DNA from 3 places in the Comamonas sp. CMM03 genome. Region 3 is predicted to be linked to each of the others. Evidence: predicted binding sites of a transcription regulator. Region 3 holds the regulator's gene; each other region holds the start of a gene.
The links. Region 3 encodes FNR, which switches genes on or off when oxygen is low (the NO sensors DNR and NnrR bind a similar motif). Its sites were predicted from a motif close to TTGATNNNNATCAA; they were not measured.

Region 1 (3,272 bases), on a different contig from region 3:
TGCAGCAGCGCCTGCGTGACCTGCGCGGCCGTGGCGGGGTCGAGGTGGGCCGTGGGTTCGTCCACCAGCAGCACGCCAGCATGGGGGGCGGCCACGGCCAGGCGCGCCAGAGCCAGGCGCACGGCTTCGCCGCCTGACAGGCCTTGCCCGCCTTCGCCCAGGCTGCTGCTGGGCCGTGCCTGCAGCACCGTGCCCAGGCCGGCCTGCTGCAAGGCCGGGGCAATGTCTGCCCCTGCCACATCGGGGCGGTCCAGGCTGATATTGCGCGCCACCGAACCGGCGAACACATGCGGGTGCTGGCCCATCCAGGCCATGCGGCGGCGCAGCGCCGGTGCCGAGGCATCGGCCATGGGCACGCCATCGACCAGCACCTGCCCCTGGTCTGTGGGCAACAGGCCGGCGATCTGGGCCAGCAGCAGCGATTTGCCGCTGCCGCTGGCACCCCACAGGGCCACATGTTCACCCGGCTGGATGTCCACATCCACCGGCACCAGCGGCGTGGCGGCCACCGAACCGGGCAGTTGCAGCGCCTGCAGGGTCACGCGGGCGGGGGCAGCTTCCGCAGTGGAAGCGACCTCCGCCAGCGCACCCGGCAGAGGCTGGGCACCACAGGCCATGTGCTGCAAGGTCTGCAGCGCGGCGGTGCCGGCGGCGCGGTCGTGCCAGACGGCGGAGAGTTCACGCAGCGGATCAAAGAAGGCCGGGGCCAACAGCAGCACAAACAGGGCTTCGCCCAGGCTCAGCCGGCCCTGCCAGGTGCCGAACTCCAGATAGCCCAGCAGGTGAAAGCCCACATACACGGCCACCATGGCCACGCCCAGCGCGGCAAACAGCTCCAGCACGGCAGAGGACAGAAAGGCGATGCGCAGCACGCGCATGGTGCGCTGGCGCAGCGATTCGGCATGGGCCCGCAGGCGCTGTGCGGTGGCATCCACCGCACCCAGGGCGCGCAAGGTGGTCAGGCCCCGCAGGCGATCCAGCAAAAAGGCATTCATCTGGCCCAGCTGCACCATGTGCGCCTCGCTGGCGGCCTGGGCACGCCAGCCCACGATGGCCATGAACAAGGGGATCAGCGGCGCGGCCACCAGCAGGATCAGGGCCGCCACCCAGGACTGCCAGGCCACGGCCAGCAGCAGCACCAGCGGCACCACGGTCGTGCGCCACATGGCCGTCTGGTAGCGCGACAGCCAGGGCACGATGGCTTCGGCCTGTTCGGCCACCGCACTGGCGGCCTGCCCAGACGGCGCGCGCTGCGTGTCCAGCGGCGAGCTGCTGGCCAGCTGCTGCACCACCTGGGCGCGCAGTGCCTGCAGCTGGGTGCGGGCAGCATCAAAGCTCAGCCGCATGCCACGGCCCTCGCAGACCGCCTTGGCCACCCCCAGCACCAGCAGGCCCAGTGCCAGACGCCCGACTTCGGCGGCCCGCCCTTCGGCAATCCACTGCACGGCGACCGCCAGCAATGCCGCCTGAGGCAGCCACAGCAGCGACGCCAGCACCGACCACGCAGTGCCGTGGTCGGCACGCAGGCGTGAAGCCTGGGGTGTGCCTGCCGGTGCGCCTGCCGTTTGATCGAAGTCAGTCGATTTCATGTGTTTCTGAATTTTCAGTATTTACTGAAATTTATGCAGATGCTAGGGTTTCTGCAAAACAACTTCCACGCTGGCTCAGGTAGTCGAGTGAAACACTGCGGCGTTGATTTTCATCAATTCACCCGGACGGCAACAGGGCTAAAGCCGGTTTCATGTGGCTGTCACCCTGCGCTGCGCAGGCAAAGAAAAAGCGCCCCGAGGGGCGCTTGTGTGCAGGTGCCGCAGGCACCGGCGGAGGGCGGGAGATGGCACACCGCCACCCCACCGGGGTCCAGGGTCACGATGGCGGTCTGCACCGCATCGGTGGCGGAGCCACCAGCAGGGGTGCAGGTCCGCCGAATGCCGATCAGTACTGCAGCGGCGTGACGTCGATGGTTTCACGCGGGAAGTTGTTCTGCCACACCAGCGGCTTTTTCTTCTTCTCGGTGGCCAGCGGGAACTCGGCTTCCCAGACCTGGGTCAGCGGAGCGGCTTCGAAGCCCTTGGCCAGGGTCTGCACGTTTTCACGGTACTGGGCCAGGTCCCACTTGGCACCGCCTGCGCGCTGCAGGAAGGCCACGACCTTTTCCGGCGGATTGGGCGCCAGGCACTTGAACGGCACGTTGACGGCCAACATCTCGGCATGCACGCCTTCGGTGACCTTCTGGGGCTGGCCCATGGTGCAGGTGATGCGCTTTTGCGAATCGCGCACGTTGGCGAACAGCTGCACGGCAGCCGGCTCCAGCGCCTTCTTGTCGGCGTCGCTCAGCTTCACGTTTTCCAGGAAGGTGGCCGCCATTTCCTTGGCGTAGTCGCGGTCGACTTCCAGCATTTCCTTCACATTGATGAAATCGCCTTGACCAGGAAAGGTCCGCGCCGGGCGCAGGTAGGCGTTGAGGGCTTCCATGGACTTGGCATCGATGTGCACGATGGACTTCAGGAACATGTCGGTCACGGCCTGGGGCGTGGGTTCAGCGGCCTGTACGGAAGTGGCCAACGCCAGCGATGCCAGCGCCACGGCGCCGAGGGATTTCAATTGCATAGAGAAAAAACAAGAAACCGCGCTCCACGGAGCGCGCAAAAAAAGACAAACCCCTGCGGTACACCTCCCTCTTGGCAGAGGGCAATGGCACACAGGGGCTTGGCGGCTGCGCACGGCAGACCTGGGCCTACCGGGGCAGATCAATTGTAACAATCACCGGCAATGCGTCCAGTCTCGCACCGGACTGGTGCACTGGAACACGGGCTCAGGCAGCGGCCAGTTGCAGGCGCTGGCGGGCGGCGGCGTATTCGCGCTTGAGGCGGGCCACCAGTTCGGCCGTGGGCACCACCTGCTCGATGGCGCCGATGCCCTGGCCGCAGCCCCAGATGTCTTTCCAGGCCTTGGTACGGCCCGAGCCGAAGTTCATGGCGCTGGGGTCGGACACCGGCAGGTTGTCGGGGTCCAGGCCGGCCGCGCGGATGGACGGGGCCAGGTAGTTGCCGTGCACGCCGGTGAACAGGTTGCTGTAGACCACGTCGTCCGAATTGCCGGCCACGATGGCCTGCTTGTACTCGTCGGCGGCGCGGGCTTCCTCGGTCGCGATGAAGGCCGAGCCCATGTAGGCAAAGTCTGCACCCATGGCCTGGGCGGCCAGCACGGCGTCGCCCGTGGCGATGGAGCCGGACAGCGCCACCGGGCCGTCGAACCACTGGCGGATTTCC
Region 2 (3,272 bases), on a different contig from region 3:
ACTGAAATACACCCATGGACCTCAAACCCCTGATCACGCTGGTGGCCATCGTCAACCCGCTGGCGATCGTCCCCTTTTTCATCCACTACACCCAGGGGTTTGACGATACCCAGCGCCGCCAGACCATCCGCACCGCCGCCATCAGCACCTGCGTGGTGATCTGTGCCTGTGCCCTGATCGGCCTGCAGGTGCTGGACTTCTTCAACATCTCGCTGCAGAGCTTTCAGGTCGGCGGCGGACTGCTGCTGCTGATCAGTGCAATGAACATGCTCAACGCCCGGCCGGCCGAAGACCGGCCCAACACCGGCACGATGGAAGCCGGAGCCGAAAAAGCGGCCATGGGCAACAGCATTGCGGTGGTCCCATTGACGATTCCGCTGCTGACCGGGCCGGCCGCCATGTCCACCGTGGTGATCTATGCCGATCAGGCGCGCAGCATCTGGCAGCATGTGGCGCTGCTGGGCTATGGCGTGGTGGTGGCTGTCGCCGTGTGGGCTGCCTTCTCGCTGGCCGACCCCATCAGCCGTGTGCTGGGCAAGACCGGCATCAATGTGATGACCCGCCTGATGGGCCTGATCCTCGCGGCCCTGGCCATCGAGGTGATGGCCGGCGGCCTGGTGAAAATCTTCCCGGCACTGGCCGGCGTCCACTGACGCCCGCGGCCCGTTCCTGGGCCGCTCGGTGATGGCATGGCTGCGGGAAGGAGCATTACCCTTCCCGCGCCCGCTTCTTCTTGCTGCTTGCCTCCCCGCTCCCCCTTGTCCGTCCGGAAGCCTAGAGACTGCTGGCCACCTGTTCCGTGCGGGTCTGCTGCTCCACATGGTCATCGCCCGTGGAACAGGCCCCACCGCAGCCGTGGATGGGGGCCTGCGGCAGCGATTGCGGGAGGTAGACTACCCCCGAGGCGGGATCGAAATTCACATCCTGGAGGTGCTTGGCCAGCGCCGCATCCATGGTCTGGGCATGGTGGGTGAACCAGGTCACCAGCTCGGCCGCCATGCCGCGGATCACATGCAGCTCCCCCTGTGCACCGCGTTCCGCCCCCTCGCGCATGATCTGCAGCACGACGCGGTGCTGCAGGCTGTGGCAGTTGTCCGGCGCAAAGCCGGTGCTGACCATCCAGCTGTCTTCCTGGCCGAAGTGGCCATCGGTATGCTCCACCAGCGCCCGCCAGGCAGCGGGAAGCTCCGCATCGGGGGCTTCTTCCACCACGGCCAGCAGGTCAACGAACTCCTGGTGCGTGTCGTCCATCGCCGCCATATCCAGCGCCAATTCGTCGCTCCATTCCAGTGTGGCCATGTGCCTGCTCCGCAAATTGCAATGCAGGGCAGCTTACGGCGACACAGTGGCCCTGCAGGTTGAGCCACATCAAGGATTCACTGTCCGGGGGCCGCCGCCGGGCGGAGCGGGTGCGCGCCCCTGGCACACCGCCGCAGGCGGTGTGAAAACGGGTTCAGGGGGCTTTGGCGGGCAGCTGCGTCAGCCATTGCTGCAGCTGCAGCCCGGCCTGGTCCACCGCCTGGGCCAGGGCCTGCGCGCCCGCGGCCGCATTGGCGGCACTGGCCGGCTGCTGCAGGGCGAACAGCCGCTGCCCCAGCAGCACATCCCCGCCGCGCCGGGAGTCGATCAAGGTGGCACGCAAGCGCAGCGCCCCTACGCTGGCCGTGCTGCCGGTGAACACCTGTTCAAACTCTTCCAGCGCCAGCTGCAGCACCGGCGGCGTCTGGCCCTGCACGCGCGGCGCCTGGGCCCCGCGCTCGGCGGACAGCACGATCCGGTCCTGGCTCAGGATGTCGCGCAGCCGCTGCTGCACCAGCACCGCTGGCGGCTGGCTCCAGCGCGCATAGGCATAGGCATGCTGGGCGTTGGCATCGGCATAGGCCAGGCGGTAGAGCACGGAGGTGCTGTTCTCGTTCTGGGCCCGCGCCTGGATATCGGCCAGCGCCAGCACCGGGTGGACGCTGGCGGGTGCCGCCGCGGCCACCGCGGGCAGTGGCCCGAGGTCGAAACGCGCCGGCTGGTTGGGCGACGACGGCAGGTTGCTGCAGGCGCTCAGCCCCGTCGCCAGCAAGGCGGCTCCCCACAAAGTGCTTGCACGCATGGTGTTCTCCTTGGCCTTAGCGGCCGGCCGCGGCAGGTGCGGCAAAGCCCGGCTCACCCGGTCCTGGCTGGACGCGGCCTTCGCCAAATATCAGGGACTGGGGGTTGTTGGTGATGCCCGAGGCCGCCGCCCCCATGCCGCGCGCAGCGCGCGAGACATCGCTGGCCGCCTGGGTCACGGCCGGCAAGGTGGTGCGGGACAGCTGCTCTGCCGCCGCCCCCATGGACTCGGCGCCGCGCTCCAGCTGGTCCATCGGCCCACCCTGGTTCTGCAAGCGCTGCGCCAGCTGGCGCACCTCGGTGGCCAGCTGACCAGCCTCCTGCCCGGCCTTTTCCAGCGCCAGCATGCTGCGCCGGGCGTTCTCCGACAGCTCTGGCAGCTGGGCCGCCGCCGGGTCGATGCGCTCGGTGATGGTGCGGTTCAGGCTGTGGGTCAGCTCGTTCACCCCCTTGGCCGCGCCGGCAATGTCACCCAATGCGGCCGAGAAACGCTGCTGGTTCTCTGTGCCCAGCAGTTCGTTGATGCGGCGCGTGGCTTCGTCCACCCGCCCCATGATGAGCATGCCCTGGTCGGCCAGCACGGTCAGCGGCGAGGAGCGCATGGGCAGACGCGGCAGCCCGCTGGGACCGGTAGTCAGCACGCTTTGCGGTGTGTCGCTGTCGTCCAGCTGGATGTGGGCGATGCCGGTCACCCCCTGGTAACCCAGCTGGGCATAGGTGGTCTGGGGGCTGACCGGGGCATCCGCGTCGACCGCAATGCGGATCAGCACATTGCCGCTGCTTTGCGGATCAAAGCCGATGCGCGTGACCTTGCCCACCGACACGCCCTTGTAGCGCACCGTGGCCTGGGGCTGCAGGCCGCTGATGGCATCCTTGGTGGACATTTCGTATTCCACATACTGGTGGCGATCGCGTGTCAGCCACATGGCCAGCCCTGCCAGCAGGCAGACCACCGCCACCACGAACAGGCCTGCGGCCATGGCATGGGACTTGTTTTCCATCATTGACCTCCCTCTGGGCCCGGCCCGGATGGTGCGGGTGCCATGGCCCTGCGGCCACGCTCACCCTGAAAGAATTGCGCAACAAAGGGGTGGGGAAAGACCGCCACCTCCTGCGGGGTGCCGGTGACCAGCACTTTTTTCTCGGCCAGCACGGCCACGCGGCTGGACAGC
Region 3 (3,272 bases):
AAGCCCAGCCAGCGCCCGGCATTGGCCGCCTCCGGCGGCTGCGCCGAAGCCCCTTCAGGCTGGATGGACACCACCCGCCCCCCGCTGCGCAGCGGCGAGACGATGGCCGCACAGGGTGCGGCGCACATCGCAAGACAATGGGGCCCACCCACGAGCCCCATGAAGAAAGCGGTTCCAAGCAACGACAGCCACATGGGCTAGATGATCCTGGAAAAGCGCGCCCGGTTCTTGCCGGCCTGCAAATGCCGGTCAAACGTCATGGCCACGCCGCGCACAAAGAACCAGCCCATGGGCGTGACCTTGATGCCGTCGTCGTCGATCACCACCAGGCCCTGCTCCTGCTGCTGGGCCAGCATTTCCAGCTCGGCCGCGAAGTAGCGCTGGAAGTCCAGCAGCCAGGACTGGCTCATGGGCTCGAACAGCACTTCGCCCTGGCACATCAGCGACATGATGACGGCGCGCCGCACCAGGTCGTCGCGCCCCAGCGCCAAACCCCGCACCACGGGCAGCCGGCCCTGGTCGAGGAAGTCGTAATACTCTTCCAGGGTCTTGGCGTTCTGGCTGTAGGTGGCGCCCACGCGGCCGATGGCAGACACCCCCAGGGCAATCAGGTCGCAGTCCGGCTGCGTGCTGTAGCCCTGGAAGTTGCGGTGCAGCCGTCCTTGCCGCTTGGCAATGGCCAGCGCATCTTCCGGCAGTGCGAAGTGGTCCATGCCCACATAGACATAGCCGGCCTGCATGAAGGCATCGATGGAGCCCGAGAGCATGGACAGCTTGTCCGAAGCCTCCGGCAGGTCTTCCTGCGCAATGCGGCGCTGCGGCTTGAAGCGCTCCGGCAGATGCGCGTAGGCATACAGCGCAATCCGGTCCGGCCGCAGCTGGCACACCTGCTCCAGGGTGCGCTGGAACGATGCCGCGGTCTGCTTGGGCAGGCCATAGATCAGGTCCACGTTGACCGAATGGAAACCCAGCTCGCGCGCCGCCTGCACCAGATCGAAGACCTGCTCGGCCGGCTGCTCGCGGTGCACCGCCTTTTGCACATCGGGGTCGAAATCCTGCACCCCGAAGCTCAGGCGGTTGAAGCCCAGCTGCGCCAGGTGGGCCAGACGTTCGCGGGTGACGGTGCGGGGATCGACTTCGATGGAATATTCGCCCACCGCTTCAAAACTGAAGTTGGCGCGCAGCGTGTCCATCAGCTGGGTCAGCTCGGCATCGGACAGAAAGGTGGGAGAACCGCCGCCCAGGTGCAGCTGGCTGACCGCCTGTCCCTTGCCACAATGCGCTACCTGCAGAGCCACCTCTTTTTCCAGGTACTGCAGATAGGTCTGCGCGCGTTCATGGTGCTTGGTGATGATCTTGTTGCACGCGCAGTAGTAGCACAGGGCCTCACAGAAAGGCACATGCACATACAGTGACATGGGAAGCGCCTTGGCCGCAGAATGGTGCTTGCGCTGTTCCAGCGCCAACACATAATCATCCTGACCAAATGCTTCAATAAAGCGATCTGCGGTGGGATAAGAGGTATAACGGGGCCCAGGCACGTCGTACCGACGCAAAAGCTCCGGCGTTACTGCTGTCATTGAATATTCCTTAGGTGCTGCCCAGCACTGTGCCGCACCCCGGGAAAATCAGCCTTGATGCAAATCAAGACATTCAAATACCATTCCTGAGACAATTGATTCATATCATTCGCACAACTGAGCACCCCCTCTCTCGCCTCCCAGCCCGATAACCTTTCTGCGTTACGTCCAATGGCCCGTTCAGCGGGAGCCCAAGGCGTCAGTGCCATGACACCACCCCCTATCAAAGTCACCTGCTCCAACTGCAATCTGCGCGAACTGTGCATGCCCACAGGCTTGAATGAGCAGCAGTTGCACCGTATTGACGATATTGTGGCCACGCGTCGCAAAATCAAACGGGGCAGCACCTTGTTCCGTAATGGCGAAGACTTCACGGCGCTCTATGCCATCCGCACCGGGTTCTTCAAGACCTGCGTGGCCACGGAAGATGGCCGCGACCAGGTGACAGGTTTTCAGATGGCGGGCGAGATCATTGGCCTGGACGGGATCGTGCACGACCACCACACCTGCGATGCCGTGGCCCTGGAAGACGCCGAAGTCTGCGTCATGCCGTTCGACCGCCTGGAAGAGCTGTCGCGCGAAGTGACGGCCCTGCAGTCGCATGTGCACAAGGTGATGAGCCGCGAGATCGTGCGCGAACACGGCGTGATGCTGCTGCTGGGCAGCATGCGTGCCGAAGAGCGCCTGGCCGCCTTTGTGCTGAACCTGGTGCAGCGCCTGCACACCCGGGGCTTCTCGTCTTCCGAGCTGGTGCTGCGCATGACGCGCGAAGAGATCGGCAGCTACCTCGGCCTGAAGCTGGAAACGGTCAGCCGCACCTTCTCGAAGTTTGTCGAGGAAGGCCTGGTCGAAGTGAAGCAGCGCCATGTGCGCATCCTGGACACCGAAGGCCTCAAGCGCATCGTCAACAGCCAGCACGCCTGCGAATAAGCGCGCCCGCCACCGCGGCGCGGATCCAGCACCCCAGCCTCCCTCCGGAGGCTTTTTTCATGGCGCCCGGGCCTTGCCGCACCACGGCATTCCTGTATTTCGGCATTGCGCGGGACTGCCCGCACAGCCCAGGAGGAGGACTCCCCCTCCCCCCACTTCACAGAGCCCGCTTATAGCGACGGGACGCGGCGCTCCCGGGCATTGAGCTCCTGCGGGGACAGCGCCAGCAGGCTGGTCATGGCCGATGCCATCATGATGATGGCCCAGAACAGGAAGAAGGCCACCGTGCACACGCCCAGGCGCGACACCTCGCCATAGGCCGACAGCCACTGCATTTCCAGCGGGTCGACCACGGCAAACACCAGCATCTCCATCACCCCGGCGGCCAGAAAGGCGGGCCAGGCAATCCACATCCAGCGACGCAACAGCATGGGTCTCTCCTTGTTGTGGCAGGCAGATGCCCCATTGTGCGAGCCTCTGTCTGCCGCGTCACCGCCTGCAGCGTCCCCACAAACCCTGAAAAAGGCATAAAAAAAGCCAGCCGGTAGGCTGGCTTGCTGCGGCTGCAGCGCAGGGACCGCAGGCCCTGCGCTGGCGCCCGGTTTACTTGCTGCCGCGCAGCAAGGCCTTGAGTGCGCTTTGCAGGCGCTGGGCCGCGCTGTCGCTGCGCTCCGCAGCCAGCACCGCCGCCACATCCTGCTCCCAGGTGGTGCGGGGGTCCGTGGCCTTGCGGTTGGTCAGCAGCTGCAACTGCAGTGCACG

Region 1: cydD (thiol reductant ABC exporter subunit CydD) is a predicted target of FNR. The motif match lies at 1,693-1,706, and genes of this name have one in related genera.
Region 2: KW830_RS12750 (hemerythrin domain-containing protein) is a predicted target of FNR. The motif match lies at 1,359-1,372, and genes of this name have one in related genera.

Annotation. Positions count from the first base shown of each region.
Region 1 is NZ_JAHUXB010000004.1:594,583-597,854, reverse strand. It holds gene cydD (thiol reductant ABC exporter subunit CydD) at 1-1,589, opposite strand, end outside; gene KW830_RS16510 (hypothetical protein) at 1,936-2,610, opposite strand; gene KW830_RS16505 (nitronate monooxygenase family protein) at 2,816-3,272, opposite strand, start outside.
Region 2 is NZ_JAHUXB010000003.1:454,129-457,400, reverse strand. It holds gene KW830_RS12760 (SDR family oxidoreductase) at 1-5, shown strand, start outside; gene KW830_RS12755 (MarC family protein) at 15-653, shown strand; gene KW830_RS12750 (hemerythrin domain-containing protein) at 775-1,299, opposite strand; gene KW830_RS12745 (ABC-type transport auxiliary lipoprotein family protein) at 1,454-2,101, opposite strand; gene KW830_RS12740 (MlaD family protein) at 2,118-3,101, opposite strand; gene KW830_RS12735 (ABC transporter ATP-binding protein) at 3,101-3,272, opposite strand, start outside.
Region 3 is NZ_JAHUXB010000001.1:62,147-65,418, reverse strand. It holds gene KW830_RS00290 (sulfite exporter TauE/SafE family protein) at 1-194, opposite strand, end outside; gene hemN (oxygen-independent coproporphyrinogen III oxidase) at 198-1,580, opposite strand; gene fnr (fumarate/nitrate reduction transcriptional regulator Fnr) at 1,788-2,510, shown strand; gene KW830_RS00275 (hypothetical protein) at 2,681-2,941, opposite strand; gene KW830_RS00270 (DUF349 domain-containing protein) at 3,114-3,272, opposite strand, start outside.